DNA from 2 places in the Kitasatospora sp. NPDC097691 genome. Region 1 is predicted to be linked to the other one. Evidence: predicted binding sites of a transcription regulator. Region 1 holds the regulator's gene; the other holds the start of a gene.
The links. The regulator HspR, encoded in region 1, represses chaperone genes until heat shock. The targets are predictions, from matches to a motif close to TTGAGNNNNNNNNNCTCAA.
Positions count from the first base shown of each region.

Region 1 (9,511 bases):
TGCCGATGCGCTCCTCCATCCACATCCGGGCGCCGCCGGCGCCGCAGCAGAAGCCGCGCTCCTTGTGGCGGTGCATCTCCTGCTGGCGCAGACCCGGGACCTTGTCCATGATCTCGCGCGGCGGGCTGTAGACCTTGTTGTGGCGGCCCAGGTAGCAGGGGTCGTGGTAGGTGATCAGGCCCTCGACCGGGTTGACCGGGACGAGCTTGCCCTCGTCGATCAGGTGCTGCAGCAGCTGCGTGTGGTGGATCACCTCGAAGTGCCCGCCGAGCTGCGGGTACTCGTTGGCGATGGTGTTGAAGCAGTGCGGGCAGGTGGCCACGATCCGCTTGGTCGGGGCGTCCTCCAGCGCGGCGTTCAGCGTCTCGACGTTCTGCGCGCCGAGCATCTGGAACAGGAACTCGTTGCCCAGGCGGCGCGGGGAGTCACCGCTGCAGGTCTCCTCCTTGCCGAGGATGGCGAACTTCACGCCCGCGGTGTGCAGCAGCTCGGCGAAGGCCTTGGTGGTCTTCTTGGCGCGGTCCTCCAGGGCGCCGGCGCAGCCGACCCAGTAGAGGTACTCGACCTCGGCGGGGTCGATGTCCTCGCCGATCACCGGCACCTCGATGCCGGTCTCCTTCTTGAGCTCCTTGACCCAGTCCAGGCGCGCCTTGGTGGCCAGGCCCCACGGGTTGCCCTTGTTCTCCAGGTTCTTGAGCATCGTCCCGGCCTCGGTCGGGAAGTTGCTCTCGATCATCACCTGGTAGCGGCGCATGTCGACGATGTGGTCGATGTGCTCGATGTCCACCGGGCACTGCTCGACGCAGGCGCCGCACGTGGTGCAGGACCACAGGACGTCCGGGTCGATGACGCCGTTCTCCTCGGCGGTGCCGATCAGCGGGCGCTCGGCCTCGGCCAGGGCGGCCGCCGGGACGTCCTTCAGCTGCTCGGAGGTGGCCTGCTCGTTGCCCTCCATGTCCTTGCCGCCGCCGGCCAGCAGGTACGGGGCCTTGCCGTAGGCGTGCTCGCGCAGGCTCATGATCAGCAGCTTCGGCGAGAGCGGCTTGCCGGTGTTCCAGGCCGGGCACTGCGACTGGCAGCGGCCGCACTCGGTGCAGGTGGAGAAGTCGAGGATGCCCTTCCAGGAGAAGTGCTCGACCTGGGAGACGCCGAAGACGGCGTCGTCGGCCGGGTCCTCGAAGTCGATCGGCTGACCGTTGCTGGTCATCGGACGGAGCTCGCCGAGCGCGGTGCCGCCGTCCTCCTCGCGCTTGAAGTAGATGTTGAAGAAGCCGAGGAACCGGTGCCAGGCCACGCCCATCGAGGGGTTGAGGCCGATGGTGGTCGCCCACGCGAACGAGATGCAGATCTTCAGCATCGCGAACAGGTAGATCAGGTTCTCCAGCGTGCCGTGCGACAGCCCGCTGAGCGCGGTGACGAGCGGGTACGAGACCAGGTGCTCGGGACCGTACGAGTCGACGCCGTTGAGGGCGCCCTCCAGCGCGCGCAGCATCAGGATGCACAGGCCGATGCCGAGGATCGTGTACTCGACGTAGAAGGCCTGCCAGGCGATCGAGCCGGCGAAGCGGGACTTGCGGCCGGACCGCGACGGCAGGCTCATCAGCCGGATCACGATCAGGACCAGGATGCCCAGCGTGGTCAGGGTGCCGACCAGCTCGACGAAGAGCTGCCAGATCATCCAGTGGCCGATGATCGGCAGCGCGAAGTCGGCGTCGAAGAGCTGACCGAAGGCGTTGACGATGGTCAGCACCAGGCTGAAGAAGCCGACGGCGACGAACCAGTGGGCGATGCCCACGATCCCCCAGCGGTTCATCCTGGTGTGGCCGACGAACTCGGTCGCGACGGTCTTCACCCGCTGGGCGGGCTGCCCGAAGCGGGTGGAGTCCGGCGCACCGGTACGCACCACCTTGTAGATGTACAGCGCCGCACGGGCGGCGAGCGCGGTGCCGATCACGAATGTGACCAGCGAGATGACGATCGCTGCTAGCTGCATCGGCTCTCCGTCTCCTGCGGCTTTGCGGTTGAGCAGTCTCTGCGGTTCTAAGGTTGTCGACTTCGAGTGTACTGGTCGGTAACTTGCCGGGCCGACGGCCCGGACATTACCGGTCGCCGACCCTTCTCCAGAAGATTCCCAAGCTATGGCGACAGTCACGCGAGCGCGGCCGCGCCACGACGGGGCCCCACCCGCCGCCCGCGCGGACCGTCCGCACCCCGCCGGGATCGCCCGGCGCCCCACCGGGCCCGACCGGCACTCCGGCAGCCCCGCCCGCGCCATCCCGCTCAGCAAAGTTGAGCGCCACTCGCTCATGGCTGTTGACGCTGCCCGTCGGGTCATGCATCCTTGAGCCTGTAAAGCTCAACTCTTCCGTGGAGGTATCTACGATGGCACGCGCGGTCGGCATCGACCTCGGTACGACGAACTCGGTCGTCAGCGTTCTGGAGGGTGGCGAGCCCACCGTCATCACGAACGCCGAGGGCGCTCGGACCACGCCGTCCGTCGTCGCCTTCGCCAAGAACGGCGAGGTCCTGGTCGGCGAGGTGGCCAAGCGCCAGGCGGTCACCAACGTCGACCGCACCATCCGCTCGGTCAAGCGCCACATGGGCACCGGGTGGAAGATCAACATCGACGGCAAGGACTTCAACCCGCAGCAGATCTCGGCCTTCGTGCTGCAGAAGCTGAAGCGCGACGCCGAGGCGTACCTGGGCGAGACCGTCACCGACGCCGTCATCACCGTCCCGGCGTACTTCAACGACTCGGAGCGCCAGGCCACCAAGGAGGCCGGTGAGATCGCGGGCCTCAACGTCCTGCGCATCGTCAACGAGCCGACCGCGGCCGCCCTCGCGTACGGCCTCGACAAGGACGACCAGACCATCCTGGTCTTCGACCTCGGCGGCGGCACCTTCGACGTCTCCCTGCTGGAGATCGGCGACGGGGTCGTCGAGGTGAAGGCCACCAACGGTGACAACCACCTCGGTGGTGACGACTGGGACCAGCGCGTCGTCGACCACCTGGTCAAGGTCTTCCAGTCCGGCCACGGCGTCGACCTGTCCAAGGACAAGATGGCCCTGCAGCGTCTGCGCGAGGCCGCCGAGAAGGCCAAGATCGAGCTGTCCTCGTCCTCCGAGACCTCGATCAACCTGCCGTACATCACGGCCTCCGCCGAGGGCCCGCTGCACCTGGACGAGAAGCTCACCCGGGCCCAGTTCCAGCAGCTGACCACGGACCTGCTGGAGCGCTGCAAGGTCCCGTTCCACAACGTCATCAAGGACGCCGGCATCTCGCTCTCCGAGATCGACCACGTCGTCCTGGTCGGCGGCTCGACCCGCATGCCGGCCGTCGCCGAGCTCGTCAAGGAGCTGACCGGCGGCCAGGACGCCAACAAGGGCGTCAACCCGGACGAGGTCGTCGCCATCGGCGCCGCGCTCCAGGCCGGTGTCCTCAAGGGTGAGGTCAAGGACGTCCTGCTGCTGGACGTCACCCCGCTGTCCCTCGGCATCGAGACCAAGGGCGGCATCATGACCAAGCTGATCGAGCGCAACACCACGATCCCGACCAAGCGCTCCGAGATCTTCACCACGGCCGAGGACAACCAGCCGTCCGTACAGATCCAGGTCTACCAGGGCGAGCGCGAGATCGCCGCGTACAACAAGAAGCTCGGCATGTTCGAGCTGACCGGCCTGCCGCCGGCGCCGCGCGGCCTGCCGCAGATCGAGGTCACCTTCGACATCGACGCCAACGGCATCATGCACGTCGGCGCGAAGGACCTCGGCACCGGCAAGGAGCAGAAGATGACCGTCACCGGCGGCTCCTCGCTGCCGAAGGACGAGGTCGACCGCATGCGCCGCGAGGCCGAGCAGTACGCGGAGGACGACCACAAGCGCCGCGAGGCCGTCGAGACCCGCAACTCCGCCGAGCAGCTCGTCTACTCGACCGAGAAGTTCATCGCGGACAACTCCGACAAGCTCCCGGCCGACGTCAAGACCGAGGTCGAGACCGCCATCGGCGAGCTCAAGGAGGCCCTGAAGGGCGAGGACATCGCGACGATCCGCGAGGCCTCGGAGAAGGTCTCCACCACCGCGCAGAAGCTCGGCCAGGCGCTGTACGCCAACGCCGACGCCACCGCCGGTGCCGCGGGTGCCGGCGACTCCGCCCAGGCCAAGGCCGAGGACGACGTCGTCGACGCCGAGATCGTGGACGACGAGAAGCCCAAGGGCGGTGCGTCGGCATGACGGACAAGCCGCAGGGCGGCAAGCCCGGCGACGACTCCGCCGCCGAGGAGGCCGTGATCAAGGCCGCCGAGGAGGCCGCGGCGGCCGGTGCCGCCGAGGGCGCCTCGGAGGAGCTCGCCACCGCCAAGCGCGAACTGACCGAGCGCACCGGCGACCTGCAGCGTCTCCAGGCCGAGTACCAGAACTACCGCAAGCGGGTCGAGCGCGACCGGCTGACCGTCCGCGAGATCGCGGTCTCCAACATCCTGGAGTCCCTGATCCCGGTCCTGGACGACATCGGCCGCGCCCGCGAGCACGGCGAGGTCACGGGCGGCTTCAAGTCCGTCGCCGAGTCGCTGGAGACGGTCGTCGCCAAGCTGGGCCTGCAGCAGTTCGGCAAGGAGGGCGAGCCCTTCGACCCGACCATGCACGAGGCGCTGATGCACAGCTACTCCTCGGATGTCACCGAGGACACCTGCGTCCAGATCCTCCAGCCCGGCTACCGCATCGGCGAGCGGATCATCCGCCCGGCGATGGTCGCCGTCGCGGAGCCCCAGCCGGGCACCCAGACGGCCGCAGACACCGACGCGAAGTCGGGCGACGCGGACAAGTCCGACGGTGGCTCGGACAGCTGACAACCTGTGACAGCTGACAACCAGTGCGCTGCGGAGTCGTACGCCGGCCAGTATGGCGGCCGACTCCGCAGCGCGCTGTCAACGGCGTTGCGTTCTGCTGCTGTTGACAGCACAGTGACGATGGACTCGGGAGGTGGCTCAAGCCGTGAGCGGTAAGGACTACGTGGAGAAGGACTACTACAAGGTCCTCGGCGTGCCCAAGGACGCCACCGCCACCGAGATCAAGAAGACCTACCGCAAGCTCGCGCGCGAGTTCCACCCCGACGCCAACAAGGGTGACAGCAAAGCCGAGGAGCGGTTCAAGGACATCTCCGAGGCGTACGACGTCCTCTCCGACGAGAAGCGCCGCAAGGAGTACGACGAGGCCCGCAGCCTCTTCGCCAACGGCGGCTTCCGCGCCGGCGGCGGCCCCGGCGGCACCGGCAGCTACAGCTTCGACTTCGGCGACCTCTTCAGCGGCAGCCAGGGCGGCACCCCCGGCGGCGGCGGGCTCGGCGACGTCTTCGGCGGCCTGTTCAACCGCGGCGGCGGCACCCGCCAGGCCCAGCCGCGGCGCGGCGCCGACGTCGAGACCGAGGTGACCCTCTCCTTCGAGGAGGCGGTCGACGGCGCGACCGTCCCGCTGCGGATGACCAGCCAGGCCCCCTGCCGCACCTGCAACGGCACCGGCGCCAAGTCCGGGACCACCCCGCGGGTCTGTCCCACCTGCGTCGGCGCGGGCACCGTCAGCCGCGGCCAGGGCGCCTTCGCGCTCTCCGAGCCCTGCAAGGACTGCCGCGGCCGGGGCATGATCGTCGACGACCCGTGCACCGACTGCCACGGCAGCGGCCGGGCCAGCTCGGCCCGCACCATGCAGGTCCGCATCCCGGCCGGCGTCCACGCCGACCAGCGCATCCGCCTCAAGGGCAAGGGCGCCCAGGGCGAACGCGGCGGCCAGCCCGGCGACCTCTACGTCACCGTGCACGTCGACCCGCACCCGGTCTTCGGCCGCAAGGGCGACAACCTCACCGTCAGCGTCCCGGTCACCTTCCCCGAGGCGGCCCTCGGCGCCACCATCGAAGTACCCACCCTCGGCGGGCCCTCCGTGAAGCTCAAGCTGCCCCCGGGCAGCGCCAACGGCCTCACCATGCGTGCCCGCGGCAAGGGCGCCACCCGCAAGGACGGCACCCGCGGCGACCTCCTCGTCACCGTCGAGGTCGTGGTACCCCAGCACGTCAGCGGCGACGCGCTGGACGCCCTGGAGCAGTACCGCGAGGCCACCGCCTCCGACGATCCGCGAGCAGCCCTCTTCCGGGCGGCGAAGGGAGCGTGACGACCAGATGTCCCCGATGAATCCGATCAACCCGATCAACCCCGACGGCTCGATCGGCCCCGGCGTCGGCGAAGGCCTGCCCGGCGACGGCACCCGCCGCACCCGCCGGGCACCCTCGGCCCCGCCGCCGTACGTCCTCACCGAGGACACCCCGGTGTACGTCATCTCCGTGGCCGCCGAACTGTCCGGCCTGCACCCGCAGACCCTGCGCCAGTACGACCGGCTCGGCCTGGTCTGCCCCGACCGCACCGCCGGCCGCGGCCGCCGCTACTCCGCGCGCGACATCCAGCAGCTGCGCGATGTCCAGCGGCTCTCCCAGGACGAAGGCATCAACCTGGCGGGCATCAAGCGGATCATCGAGCTGGAGAACCAGGTCACCGCCCTGCAGTCCCGCGTCGCGGAACTGGTCGACTCCCTGGAAGGCGCCGCCACCGCCCTCCAGCAGCGCGAGGCCGCCGTCCACGCCTCCTACCGCCGCGACCTCGTCCCTTACCAGCCGCCCACCCCCCAGTCCAGCGCCCTCGTCGTCTGGCGCCCCAAGCGCTGACCGACGACCCTGCACGGACCCCGCCGCCGGCCCCCTCCTGTTCGGGGGGTGCCGGCGGCTCGGCCTTGGTGAGAGAGTGACACTCTGGCAAGCTGACCGAACCCGCCGCACGGTCAGCGCGTCACGGGACTCGCAGCCTAAACTTCAGGGCCGAGAGATCCTGAGCAGCCTCGGATAATGGCAAGGAGCCGAAGATGAGTGGACGGGCTCAACTCGGTCCCACAGTGAGTGGGACTCCCGCTCTGTCACCCGAGGCCCGATCCCTTTACCTGGAGATCGTCCAGGACGGCGGGCGGGTTTCCCCGGAATCCAGGTGCCATCAACTCGCCGTTCTGACCGAGCTCCTGGAGATCGGTCTGCTGATGCCCGACGCGGACGACCGCAGCGAGTTGGTCGCTGTCGATCCCGCGCAACTCTCCGCCCGGCTCAGCAACGCCTGGCAGCGCCAGGCCCTCGACCTCCTGTCACGAGCGGTTTCGCTACCGGTCGAACTTCAAGAGCTTTCCCAGGAATTCCACTCGCCGGAAAAGAGCAGTGGCGCCATCGAGTACGTCCAGGGAAAGGTTCTGATAAACCAGCGGCTCGATCAGATCTTCACCGCCGGAACCGAGGAGACACTCGCCCTCCAGCCTGGTGGACCGCGTCCGCCGGAGTTGCTCGCGGCCATGATCGAGCGTGACCTGGACGGGCTCAATCGCGGCACGTCGATGCGCACGATCTACCACGCCAGCACGCGGTACCACCAACCCACCAGGGACTACGTCGCCAAACTCGCCAAGGCCGGGGGGCAGTTCCGCACCCTTGACGAGCCGTACACCCGCCTCATCGTGATCGACCGACGCGTGGCCGTCATCCCCGTAGCCGATGACATGACGCTGGCGGCATTCATTTTCGAACCGGTCATCGCCAATTACCTGGTGGAAGAGGTATTCGAACCAAGCTGGAACAGAGCACTGGAATTCGACGGCAACCGCGCAGTGCCGCAACAGGTCGTGTCACGGCTCCGCCAGACGATCATCGACCTGCTGCTCGCCGGGATCAATCACCGGGTCATCGCGCGCCGCCTGGGGATCAGCGAACGGACCCTGGCCAGACACATCGCCGAGATGCGCGAGGACTACAACGTCGAGTCCCTGTTCCAACTCGGGTACGCGCTGGCCCGCGCGTCTGAGCAACCCCCGCACTGAGCGCGGGATCCGACCCTCTCCGTCCGCGCAACAGCCCTCAGCGCGGTCACGCCCAGCCGATGTCCAGGTCCGAGCTCACCGACGCCGTCGTGGCCGTCCCGGGCCGATCCGCCGCATCCACAGAGGCGCAGTAGGCGCCGAGCAACACCGTCACGCCAACAAAAGACATCAATACGGTGTTGCGGACAAATCGGCGCAGACGAGACATGCACCTACCCCTTCCTCGTGCGCACTGCGGCAATCGATAAGAGAAGCACTATCGTGCACATGCTGCCTCAAGTCGTACAGGCATGCCAAGCTCGCCTCCGCGTCATCTCCCTGCCAGGCATCCACATGACACCGGTGAACCCTGGACGCGAAGGCTGTTAGCGATGGACGATCAGTTCGCTCTCGATAGTCCGACAGAGCTTCCAATCCTGGCAATGTTCATTCAAATACGCCACCACCCCCATCCGCCGTAAGCCCTTCGGCCTGATCACCGCGCACCCTCTCGGTACCCGGACCAGACCGGAAGGCCTCTTCCCCGGAGTCGACATGACCGAGCCCTACCTGCGTCACCACGACAGCCAGGCCCCTGAGGGTCGGCGTGCACGTGTGTTCCTGGCCGCGCCGCTGATGCGGCTCACCGGCCCCGCCGACAGCGTGGTGACGCTCGCCAGCCGGACGCGGCTGACGACGCTTCGCACCACCCTGCTCCGCAGTGGTGCCGCTGTGTACAGCGCGCACCACAGTGACGCCTGGACCATCTCCGGCCGCGCTCCGGAGCCCCGCGTTCCGTCCGACTTCCGCGCCCTGCAGTCCGCGGACCTGGTGTTCGCCTACGTGGGAGCGCCGCTCTCGGCCGGCGTCAGCCTGGAGCTGGGATGGGCGTCGGCGCTGCGGAAGCCGATCGTCCTCCTCGTCGACGAGGCCATCACCCACAACCCGCTGATCGCCACCATCGAGCAGGTCGCCCCCGTACTGCCGCTGGTCTTCGACGACACCTGGTCGCAGGAGGCCCTCAACCACACGGTGGAGACCGCCCTCGACTGGGCCGGCATGGCGCTCTCCCTGCGCGAGGGCTTCTGGACCGCGCCCGGCGAGCAGTTCAACGTTCCCCGGCAGCAGCCCTCGCTCCCCGGCTACTGGCCGACCGGCGCCGCCACCGGCTGAGCAGCGCTCACGCAGCCGGGCGATGTGACGTTCGACCGTCCGCTCGTTCAGGCCCACCAGCACCCTCGCAGGATCCGCCACCACGGCGGCGACCCCGTTGTCAGGAGTCGCCGGGATCAGCGCGACGGTGTGACCGAAGATCAGGGCCCGGACCGGTGGATCGACCGAAGTGAACATCCGGACCGGACGCAGCGGCAGATCTGCGCCGGCGCCCCGCCGGTCGGCTCGGTTCCGGCGGGGCGCCGAGTCGTCGGCCCGGTGCGGTTCGTCCGGCTGGCGCGGAACCCGAGCGGCGGCATCCGGCAGATCGAGCTCAGGCATCACGGGCGCCCCTCATCCGCCAGCCCAGCTGGAACAGCGTCTCCGCGTCGTACTGCTCCCGCAGCCGGGCGATGTGGCCGGCGACCGTCCGCTCGCTGAGGCCCAGACGGCTGGCGATCGCCCGCTGGGTCAGGCCCCTGGAGAGCAG
Region 1 is NZ_JBEORY010000060.1:13,361-22,871, reverse strand. It holds gene ABTY56_RS31110 ((Fe-S)-binding protein) at 1-1,993, opposite strand, end outside; gene dnaK (molecular chaperone DnaK) at 2,383-4,230, shown strand; gene grpE (nucleotide exchange factor GrpE) at 4,227-4,844, shown strand; gene dnaJ (molecular chaperone DnaJ) at 4,990-6,156, shown strand; gene ABTY56_RS31090 (heat shock protein transcriptional repressor HspR) at 6,164-6,703, shown strand; gene ABTY56_RS31085 (helix-turn-helix domain-containing protein) at 6,898-7,890, shown strand; gene ABTY56_RS31080 (hypothetical protein) at 7,937-8,098, opposite strand; gene ABTY56_RS31075 (hypothetical protein) at 8,425-9,042, shown strand; gene ABTY56_RS31070 (helix-turn-helix transcriptional regulator) at 9,356-9,511, opposite strand, start outside.

Region 2 (9,511 bases), on a different contig from region 1:
GCGACGGTCTTCACCGGCTTTTCCCAGCTGCCTCTCAGAACCTCGACGTACCGTGGGCACGACAACACCCGACCGGGCGGAATCCGCGGTGCGCGCCGGTGCGTTGGGCACCGGGAGGGGGCCGGTGGCTGCGGAGGTGGAGCGGAGGCGGCATGGCGGGAGTGCGGCGGGACGCCGACGGGCGCGCACCCGCGGGAGTGCCGTACGGAATGCTCCGGCACGGACTGCGCACCGCCGTCGTGCAATGGCTGCTGGAGCGCGTACCGACGCCCCGGCGCAACCCCTTCACGCTCGGATACCTCGCCGTCGTGGGAGCCACCACGACCTTCGCCGGGCTCGCCGATCCGGAACTCGTGCAGCGGTTGCAGGAGGCCTCCAGTTCGGACGGCCACAACCTGCTCCAGCATCCCGTCCGCGCCCTCGTCCTGAGCGGATTCTGGGTGGCCGGCGAGGTGTGGATGCCGTACCTGTGGGGATTCGCCTTCACCCTCGCGCCGCTGGAGCGCAAGGTCGGGCCGGCCCGGGCTGCGGTGGTCTTCGCGATCGGGCACGTCGCGGCCACGTTGCTCTCCCAGGGCGTGGTGATCCTCGCGGTGGAGACCGGGCGGATGGCGCCCGAGGCGATGGACCACCTGGACATCGGGGTCAGCTACGGCGTGCTCGCCTGCCTGGGCGCGGTGGCCGGGCTGCTCTCCTGGCGCGGGCGGCTGCTCGCGCTGGGCGGTGCCGGGCTGATGATCGCCGAGCAGATCGCCTCCGACAAGGACGTGGTCACCGCGGTGGGGCACCCGGCGGCGGTGCTCACCGGGGTGGTGCTGTGGCGCTGGCTGCGTCGCATCGAGCGGCGCCCGCTCCGGCCCGGCATCGCGACGGTCGGCGGTGCCGCACCCGCGCGCGGCGGGGCGCGGGTGCGGACCGCGCGCTGAGGCTCGCGCGCCGAGCTCCGTGCGCCGGGTTTCCGTGCGCCGGGTTTCCGTGCGCCGAGGTCCGTGCGCCGGGGCTCCCTTGGCGCGTCCAGGAATCCCCCAGATTCGCCGGGTGCTTCCCAGGTGTGCTTTTGACAGCCCGGCCGAGGCCCGTCCGAGTGGCCTTCCCGGCCGGATCGTGTTCGCTCGCAGCGAACTAACCCCCGGGAACATCCGGCCCCTGTGGAGCCTTAGTCAGGTCGACTCAACTTCACTGACTGGGGAGAGATCATGGCATCGACGTCCACTCCGCTCACCCTGCCCGTGCTGCCACTCGACGACGAGGTCGTCCTGCCGGGCATGGTCGTCCCGCTGGACCTGAAGGACACCGAGGTGCGCGCCGCCGTCGAGGCCGCCCGCGCCGCGGCCGCCGCGGGCGGCAAGCCGCAGGTCCTGCTGGTCCCGCGGGTGGACGGCTCGTACGCGGCGGCCGGCACGCTGGCCACCGTGGAGCAGGTCGGCCGGCTGGCCGACGGCCCGGACACCGCCGGCCAGCCGGTCGCGCTGGTGCGCGCCGTGCGCCGGCTCCGGATCGGCGTCGGCACCACCGGCCCCGGCGCCGCCCTCTGGGTGGAGACCACCCCGTTCCGGGAGTCCTCGGTGGGCACCCCGGTGGCCGGCCGGGCCGCCGAGCTGGTCAGGGACTACAAGGCGCTGTCCACCCAGTGGCTGCGCAAGCGCGGCGCCTGGCAGATCGTGGACCGGGTCGCCCAGATCGAGGGCGTCGGCGAGCTCGCCGACAACATCGGCTACGCGCCCTTCGTCACCGCGGAACAGAAGCTCAAGGTGCTGCTGGAGGCCGACCAGGTCGCCCGCCTGGAGTACGCGCTGACCCTGCTGCGCGACCACCTCGCCGAGGAGGAGGTCAACGACACCATCCGCAAGGACGTCGAGGAGGGCGTGGCCAAGCAGCAGAAGGAGTTCCTGCTCCGCCGCCAGCTGGAGGCCGTCCGCAAGGAGCTGGCCGAGCTGAACGGCGAGGCGGTCGACGAGGAGGGCGACTACCGCGCCCGGGTCGAGGCCGCCGACCTCCCGGCGAACGTCCGCGAGGCCGCGCTCAAGGAGGTCGACAAGCTGGAGCGCGCCTCCGACCAGTCGCCCGAGGGCTCCTGGATCCGCACCTGGCTCGACACCGTCCTGGAGCTGCCCTGGAACGAGCGCACCGAGGACGCCTACGACATCGCCGGCGCCCGCGCGGTGCTGGACGCCGACCACGCCGGCCTGGCCGACGTGAAGGAGCGCATCGTCGAGTACCTGGCCGTCCGCAAGCGCCGGGCCGAGCAGGGGCTCGGCCTGGTCGGCGGCCGCCGCGGCGGCGCCGTGCTGGCCCTGGTCGGCCCGCCCGGCGTCGGCAAGACCTCGCTCGGCGAGTCGGTGGCCCGCGCCATGGGCCGCACGTTCGTCCGGGTCGCCCTCGGCGGCGTCCGGGACGAGGCCGAGATCCGCGGCCACCGGCGCACCTACGTCGGCGCGCTGCCCGGCCGGCTGGTCCGGGCGATCAAGGAGGCCGGCTCGATGAACCCGGTCGTCCTGCTCGACGAGATCGACAAGGTCGGCTCCGACTACCGGGGCGACCCGGCCGCCGCCCTGCTGGAGGTGCTGGACCCGGCGCAGAACCACACCTTCCGGGACCACTACCTGGAGGTCGAGCTCGACCTCTCCGACGTCGTCTTCCTCGCCACCGCCAACGTGCTGGAGGCCATCCCCGAGCCGCTGCTCGACCGGATGGAGCTGGTCCGGCTGGACGGCTACACCGAGGACGAGAAGGTCGTCATCGCCCGCGACCACCTGCTCCCGCGCCAGCTGGAGAAGGCCGGCCTCGGCGGCGAGCAGGTCAGCGTGGACGAGACGGCGCTGCGCCGCCTCGCCGGGGAGTACACCCGCGAGGCGGGCGTCCGGAACCTGGAGCGCTCGATCGCCCGGGTGCTGCGCAAGATCGCCGCGCAGGCCGAGCTGGGCGAGCGCGAGCTGCCCGCCGCGGTCGACGCGGAGGACCTGCGCGCCCTGATCGGCCGGCCGCACCACGTGCCGGAGTCCGCCCAGGAGCCGGCCGAACGCCGCACCGCCGTCCCCGGCGTGGCCACCGGCCTCGCGGTGACCGGTGCCGGCGGCGACGTCCTCTACATCGAGGCCTCGCTGGCCGACGCCGAGACCGGCGGCACCGGGCTGACCCTCACCGGGCAGCTGGGCGACGTGATGAAGGAGTCCGCGCACATCGCGCTCTCCTTCCTGCGCTCGCGCGGCGCCGAGCTGGAACTGCCGGTCACCTCGCTGCGCGACCGCGGCGTGCACCTGCACGTACCGGCCGGGGCCGTCCCCAAGGACGGGCCGAGCGCCGGCATCACCATGACCACGGCGCTGGCCTCGCTGCTCTCGGGCCGCAAGGTGCGCACCGACGTGGCGATGACCGGCGAGGTGTCGCTGACCGGGCGGGTGCTGCCGATCGGCGGGGTGAAGCAGAAGCTGCTCGCCGCCGACCGGGCCGGGGTCACCACGGTGATCATCCCCAAGCGCAACGAGGCCGACCTGGACGACGTCCCGGCCGAGGTGCTGGAGCGGCTCACCGTCCACCCGGTGTCGGACGTCCGCGAGGTGCTGAAGCTGGCGCTGGAGCCGGCCGAGGTGCTGGTGGCGGCCGCCTGATCCGCGGTCGCCGGTTCCGGGGGCCGACGGCATCTCCGCGTGCGAGACTGCGGAGATGCCGTCCCCCACGCAGCGCGCCCTGGCCCGGGTGCCGGACCGGCTGCGCCCCTTCCTGGTGCGCCACCGCCGGCTGGTGAAGTTCCTGCTGGTCGGGGGCACCTGCTTCGTGCTCACCATGGTGATCAACCTGGAGCTCAAGTTCACCGTGCTGCAGCACAAGCCGGTGGTCGCGCTGACCGTCGCGACCGTGATCGCCACCGTCGTCTCGTACGTGCTGAACCGCCGCTGGGCCTTCCGGGCCGGCGGCCGGCAGCGCGAGGCCCTGCTGTTCTTCCTGGTCAGCGCGGTGGCGATCGGCGTCAACGACGTACCGCTGGCGATCTCCCGGTATGTGCTGGACCTGCGCGAGCCCTACGTCAGCTCCTTCGCCCAGGAGGTCGCGGACTTCCTCAGCGGCATGGTGGTCGGCACCTTCGTCGCGATGCTGTTCCGCTTCTGGGCGATGCAGCGGTGGGTCTTCACCCGGCTCGCCGAGCACCCCCCGGTCGCACCCGGCCTGGTGGGGACGGTGTCCCCGGAACCCGGTTACGCTGCACCCGAGATGCCACGGGATGTGCCGTAGGGGGCGAGGTGAGCCTGATGCACGAACCGGACGGTGTCCGGACCGGGCCCGCCAGCCAGCAGGGCATGCGCCGGGCCAACCTGGCCCTGGTGCTCGGGGTGATCGCACGCGGCCCGCGCTCCCGCGCCGAGGTGGCCGCCGAGACCGGACTGACCAGGGCCGCGGTCTCCTCGCTCGCCGAACAGCTGATCGCCGGCGGCCTGGTGGTCGAGGCGGGCCCGGCCGCGCCCAGCGGCAAGGTCGGCCGCCCCGGCACCGCGCTCGGACTCAACCCGCTCGGACCCGGCGGACTCGGCGCCGAGATCGGCGTCCGCCACCTGGGCGCCTGCGTGGTCGACCTGCGCGGGGAGGTCCGCGCCTCGCGGCGCCAGGAGATCTCCAACCGCGGCCGGGAACCCGCCGCCGTCATGGCCGACCTCGCCCGGCTGCTGCGCGCGGCCGTCGCCGAGGCGGGCCTGCGCCCGGCCGGACTGACCCTGGCCGTACCCGGACTGGTCGGCGACTCCGGCGCGGTGCTGCAGCGTGCCGCCAACCTGGGCTGGCAGGACGTCCCGGTGGCCGCCGAACTGCGCGCGGCCCTGCGACCGGCCGCGGACGGCCTGGCCGAGCTGCCGGTCGAGGCCGACAACGAGGCCAACCTCGGCGGGCTGGCCGAGCGCTGGCTGGGCGACGGCGCGGAGGACTTCCTCTACGTCTCCGCCGAGGCCGGGGTCGGCGCGGCGATCGTGGTCGGCGGGCGGCTGCTGCGCGGCGCGCGCGGCCACGCGGGCGAGTTCGGCCACGTGCCGGTCCGCCCCGACGGGCCCCGCTGCGCCTGCGGGGCGCACGGCTGCCTGGAGCAGTACGCGGGCGAGGCGGCGGTGCTGGCGGCGGCCGGCCTGACCGGCGCCCGGGGCGACTGGGTGACACTGCTCGCCGACCGGGCCGGGGCGGGCGAGCAGTCGGCCCGAGCGGCCCTGGCTGGCGCCGGGTCGGCGCTGGGCATCGCGGCCGCCGGCGCGGTGAACCTGCTGGACCCGGCCGAGGTCGTCCTGGGCGGCGGCTTCGCCCGGCTGGCGCCCTGGCTGCTTCCCGCCATGCGCACCGAGCTGGCTGCCCGGGTCACCGTCCGGCCCTGGGTCGAGGACCGGCTGACCGTCTCCCGGCTGGGCCGCCGCGGCCCGCTGCTGGGCGCGGCGGTGAGCGTCGTGCGCGCCATCGTCGCCGACCCGGGGCTGCTCTCGGGCGGCTGACCCCTTCCTATTCCTACGGCCCGCCCCGCCGGGAACGGGCCGAGCCCCCCGCCGGGAACGGGCCGAGCCCCCCGCCGGGAACGGGCCGAGCCCCCGGCCGGTGGGGCCGGGGGCTCGGTGCAGCGGGGTGGCGGTGAGGATCAGGCCTCGACGCTGACGGGCTCGCGCTCGGGCTGCTCGGCGCGGGGGCCGCGCAGGACGGCCAGGAAGGCGACGCCGATGCCGACCAGCGCCCAGACCACCAGGACCAGGAGCGGCATCCCCAGGTTGGTCGAGCCGAAGTAGGCGATCGACTTGGTGACGCTGGTGCCCGCGCCGTTCGGGATCACCGAGCCGATGGCCCGCCAGAACGGCGGCATCATCGGCGCCGGGTAGACCCCGCCCGCGCTCGGGTTGCCCAGGACGACGAAGACCAGCACCGCGATGCCGATGCCGATGATCCCGAACAGGCACTGCAGCGCCATGGTGAACGCGCCGACCGAGAAGACCACCAGGGCGCCGATGGCGGACAGGGCGAGGATCGAGCCGGGCAGCGCGTCCAGCACCGGTCCGGCGATGATCGTGCCGCCGATGCCGGCCGCGACCGAGTAGAGCGCCAGGACGCCGAGGCGGATCAGCAGGCGGTGGGCGTTGGCCGGCTTGGAGCCCGCGCTGATGCCGAGGATCGAGGCGACCAGGTAGCCGCCGACGCACCAGCCGATCACCAGGTAGAAGGAGGAGAGGCCGTTGGTGTCGCCCTTGGCGAGCGGCACGACGTCCTGGACCTTGACCGTACGGCCCTGGGTCCGGTCGATCGCCGTGGTGATGGTCTCGGCGGCCTTGGCGGCGGACGGGCCGCGGGCGCCGCCGACCAGCAGCGTGTCCTCGGTGCCGGTCGGGTTCACGACCCAGGCGGCGTAGACCTTCTGGTCCTTGATCTGCGCGGTCGCGGTCTCGGCGTCCGGCGCGGTGACGGCCTTGACGGCGTCGTTCGGGACCGCCTCCAGCGCCCCGATCAGCTTGGGGGCGACCTGCGGCGGGGCGACCACCGCGATGGAGAGGTTGTGCGGGGCGGGCTTGTGCAGCGCCCCGATGTAGGAGGTGATGAAGCCGAGCTGGAGGAGCAGCACTCCGATCACGAGCAGTGCCGCGCGCGGTGTGACCGCGCTCTTCAGTTCGGCGACGAAACCCTGCCCCGGGGCTGCCATCCACATCTCCTTGCGTAACGGGGGAAAACGGATCTTCCAGAACCGATACTTCATACCATGAAGTAGTTGGCTTGTCGCACCTCCCGCGCACGGGCCGGCCGCTGCCGCTGGGCGATACTGACGCGGTGAGCGACGAGGAAGCCCTGGTGGCGGTGGAGCGCGAGGTCGCGCTGATGTTCCGGCGGGGCCGGGCCAGAGTGGCGGAACTCTCACGCCGGGTGCACCCCGGACTGGAGGGCATGGCGTACAGCATGCTCGGCTACATCGAGCAGGCCGGTCAGGTCCGGGTGACCGACGTCGGCGTGCACTTCGCGGTGGGCAAGGCGACGGTGAGCCGGCAGATCCGGGCGCTGGAGGAGCTCGGCCTGGTGGCCCGGGAGGCCGACCCGCTGGACCGCCGGGCCGCGCTGGTGTCGCTGACCGAGGGCGGGCGGGCGCGCTACCTGGCCGCCCGGGACGTCCGGATGCGCCGGGTGCGCGAGGTGATGGGCGGCTGGTCGCCGGACGACGTGGTCCGCTTCGCGGAGCTGCTGGGCCGCTTCAACGACGTCCTGGGGGAGCCGTCGGCCGACTGACCCGCGCGTTCGCGCAGGTGTGACCCGCACGTTCGCGCAGCTGCGTCCGGGGTCCGCGGTTCGGGCCTTTACTCGGCCTTGAAGAATGTTGCCTAATTCAACCATCTCCTCTTATGGTTGCTTAAGGCAACAAACTTTCATGATGCGCGTATCCCGCACGCCTGCGCCGAAGGACCCAGATGACCGTGACCACCGAGGCGGTGAGCGGCAGTGCCGCCGCCGTCGACAACCGACAGATGACCCACCGGCAGGTCATGGAGGCGCTCTCCGGCCTGCTGCTCGGCCTCTTCGTGGCCGTGCTCTCCTCGACCGTCGTCTCCAACGCCCTGCCGCACATCCTGGCCGACCTGCACGGCGGCCAGTCCGCCTACACCTGGGTGATCACCGCGGCCCTGCTCACCCTCACCGCCTCCACCCCGATCTGGGGCAAGCTCTCCGACCTCGCCAGCAAGAAGCTGCTGCTGCAGATCGCCCTGCTGATCTACATCGCAACCTCCGCGCTGGCCGGCCTCTCGCAGAACACCGGTGAGCTGATCGCCTGCCGCGCGCTGCAGGGCGTCGGCGCCGGCGGTGTCGTCGCACTGGGCCAGATCTGCCTGGCCGCGATGGTCCCGCCGCGCGAGCGCGGCCGGTACAGCGGCTACTTCGGCGCGGTCTTCGCGCTCGCCACCATCGGCGGCCCGCTGATCGGCGGCGTCATCGTGGACACCTCCTGGCTGGGCTGGCGCTGGTGCTTCTACGTCGGCATCCCGTTCGCGCTGGCCGCGATCGTGGTCGTCCAGCGGACCCTCAAGCTGCCGGTGGTCAGGCGCAAGGCGAAGATCGACTACCTGGGCGCGCTGGTCATCACCGCCTCGGTCAGCCTGCTGATGATCTGGATCACGCTGGCCGGCAAGAACTACGCCTGGCTGTCCTGGCAGACCGCGGCCATGGTCGGCGGCGGCCTGGTGCTGGGCGCGCTGGCGGTCGTGGTCGAGCGCCGTGCCGCCGAGCCGATCATCCCGCCGGACCTCTTCAAGTACCGCACCGTCACCCTGGCCGCCCTGGCCAGCGTGCTGGTCGGTGTCGGGATGTACGGCGCGACCACCTTCCTCAGCCAGTACTTCCAGCTGGCCCGCGCCAAGTCCCCGACCACGGCCGGCCTGATGACCCTGCCGATGATCCTCGGCCTGGCCGTCTCCTCGGCCGTCGCCGGCCGGCTGATCACCAAGTACGGCAGGTGGAAGGCCTACCTGGTCGCCGGCACCGCGCTGCTCGCGGTCGGCTTCGGCCTGCTCGGCACCGCCCGGGCCGACACGGACTACGGGCTGCTCTCCCTCTACATGGCGATCACCGGCATCGGCCTCGGCCTGACCAGCCAGAACCTGGTGCTCGCGGTGCAGAACACGGTGCCCCGGCACGAGCTCGGCGCGGCCAGCTCGGTGGTCACCTTCTTCCGCACCATGGGCGGCGCGATGGGCGTCTCCGCGCTCGGCGCGCTGATGACGAACAAGGTCGGCCACTACCTGGCGGAGAACCTGGCCGCCGCGCACATCCCGGCCGGGCACGCCGCGGCCGGCGGCGGCATCCCGGACCTGCACAGGCTGCCCGCCCCGATCGTCCCGCTGGTGACGGACGCCTTCGGCCACGGCGTCGGCACGGTCTTCCTGTGGGCCGCACCCTCCGCGGCGCTGGCCTTCGTCACCGTGCTGTTCATCCGGGAGACGGTGCTGAAGACCACCCAGGAGAACTGACCACCCAGGAGGACTGACCACCCAGGAGGACTGACCGGCCGGGAGGACCGGCCGGGCGTCGGGATACGCGAAGGGGCCGGGGAGTGCGCAGTGCACTCCCCGGCCCCTTCGCGTCGGGTCCCCGACGGTCGCTAGTGACCGGCGATCAGCGACAGGCCGTAGCAGACGGCCGCGGCGCAGACCGCGAAGCAGGCGTACGCACCGGCCAGGGCCAGCTTGCCGCTGCCGGAAGCCGGGGCGGTCCCACCCTCGCGGGCGGCGCTCAGCGCGGCCTCGCGGCGGGACAGCGCCAGGATGCCGAGCGCGAAGACGGCGACGACGGCGACGGTGATGCCGAAGCTGAAGCCGGCGGTCTGGGCCAGGGCGTTCCACTTGATGTGCATGGTGAGTGCTCCTCAGCCGGCGGCGCTCAGGCCGCGACCGTGGTCGAGGCGGGGGTGGGGGCGTTCGAGGTGGCGGCGGTCGGTGCGACCTCGACCGTGGTGACGTCGTTGACGTTGTCCGCGCCGACCGGCTGGCGGCGGGAGATCAGCCACATCGCGCCCGAACCGGTC
Region 2 is NZ_JBEORY010000077.1:29,636-39,146, reverse strand. It holds gene ABTY56_RS34955 (rhomboid-like protein) at 153-926, shown strand; gene lon (endopeptidase La) at 1,197-3,608, shown strand; gene ABTY56_RS34945 (GtrA family protein) at 3,664-4,230, shown strand; gene ABTY56_RS34940 (ROK family transcriptional regulator) at 4,248-5,462, shown strand; gene ABTY56_RS34935 (YhgE/Pip domain-containing protein) at 5,603-6,649, opposite strand; gene ABTY56_RS34930 (MarR family winged helix-turn-helix transcriptional regulator) at 6,775-7,224, shown strand; gene ABTY56_RS34925 (MDR family MFS transporter) at 7,461-8,957, shown strand; gene ABTY56_RS34920 (hypothetical protein) at 9,089-9,340, opposite strand; gene ABTY56_RS34915 (inorganic phosphate transporter) at 9,367-9,511, opposite strand, start outside.
Region 2: the regulator HspR is predicted to act here: its motif matches at 1,156-1,174, upstream of lon (endopeptidase La).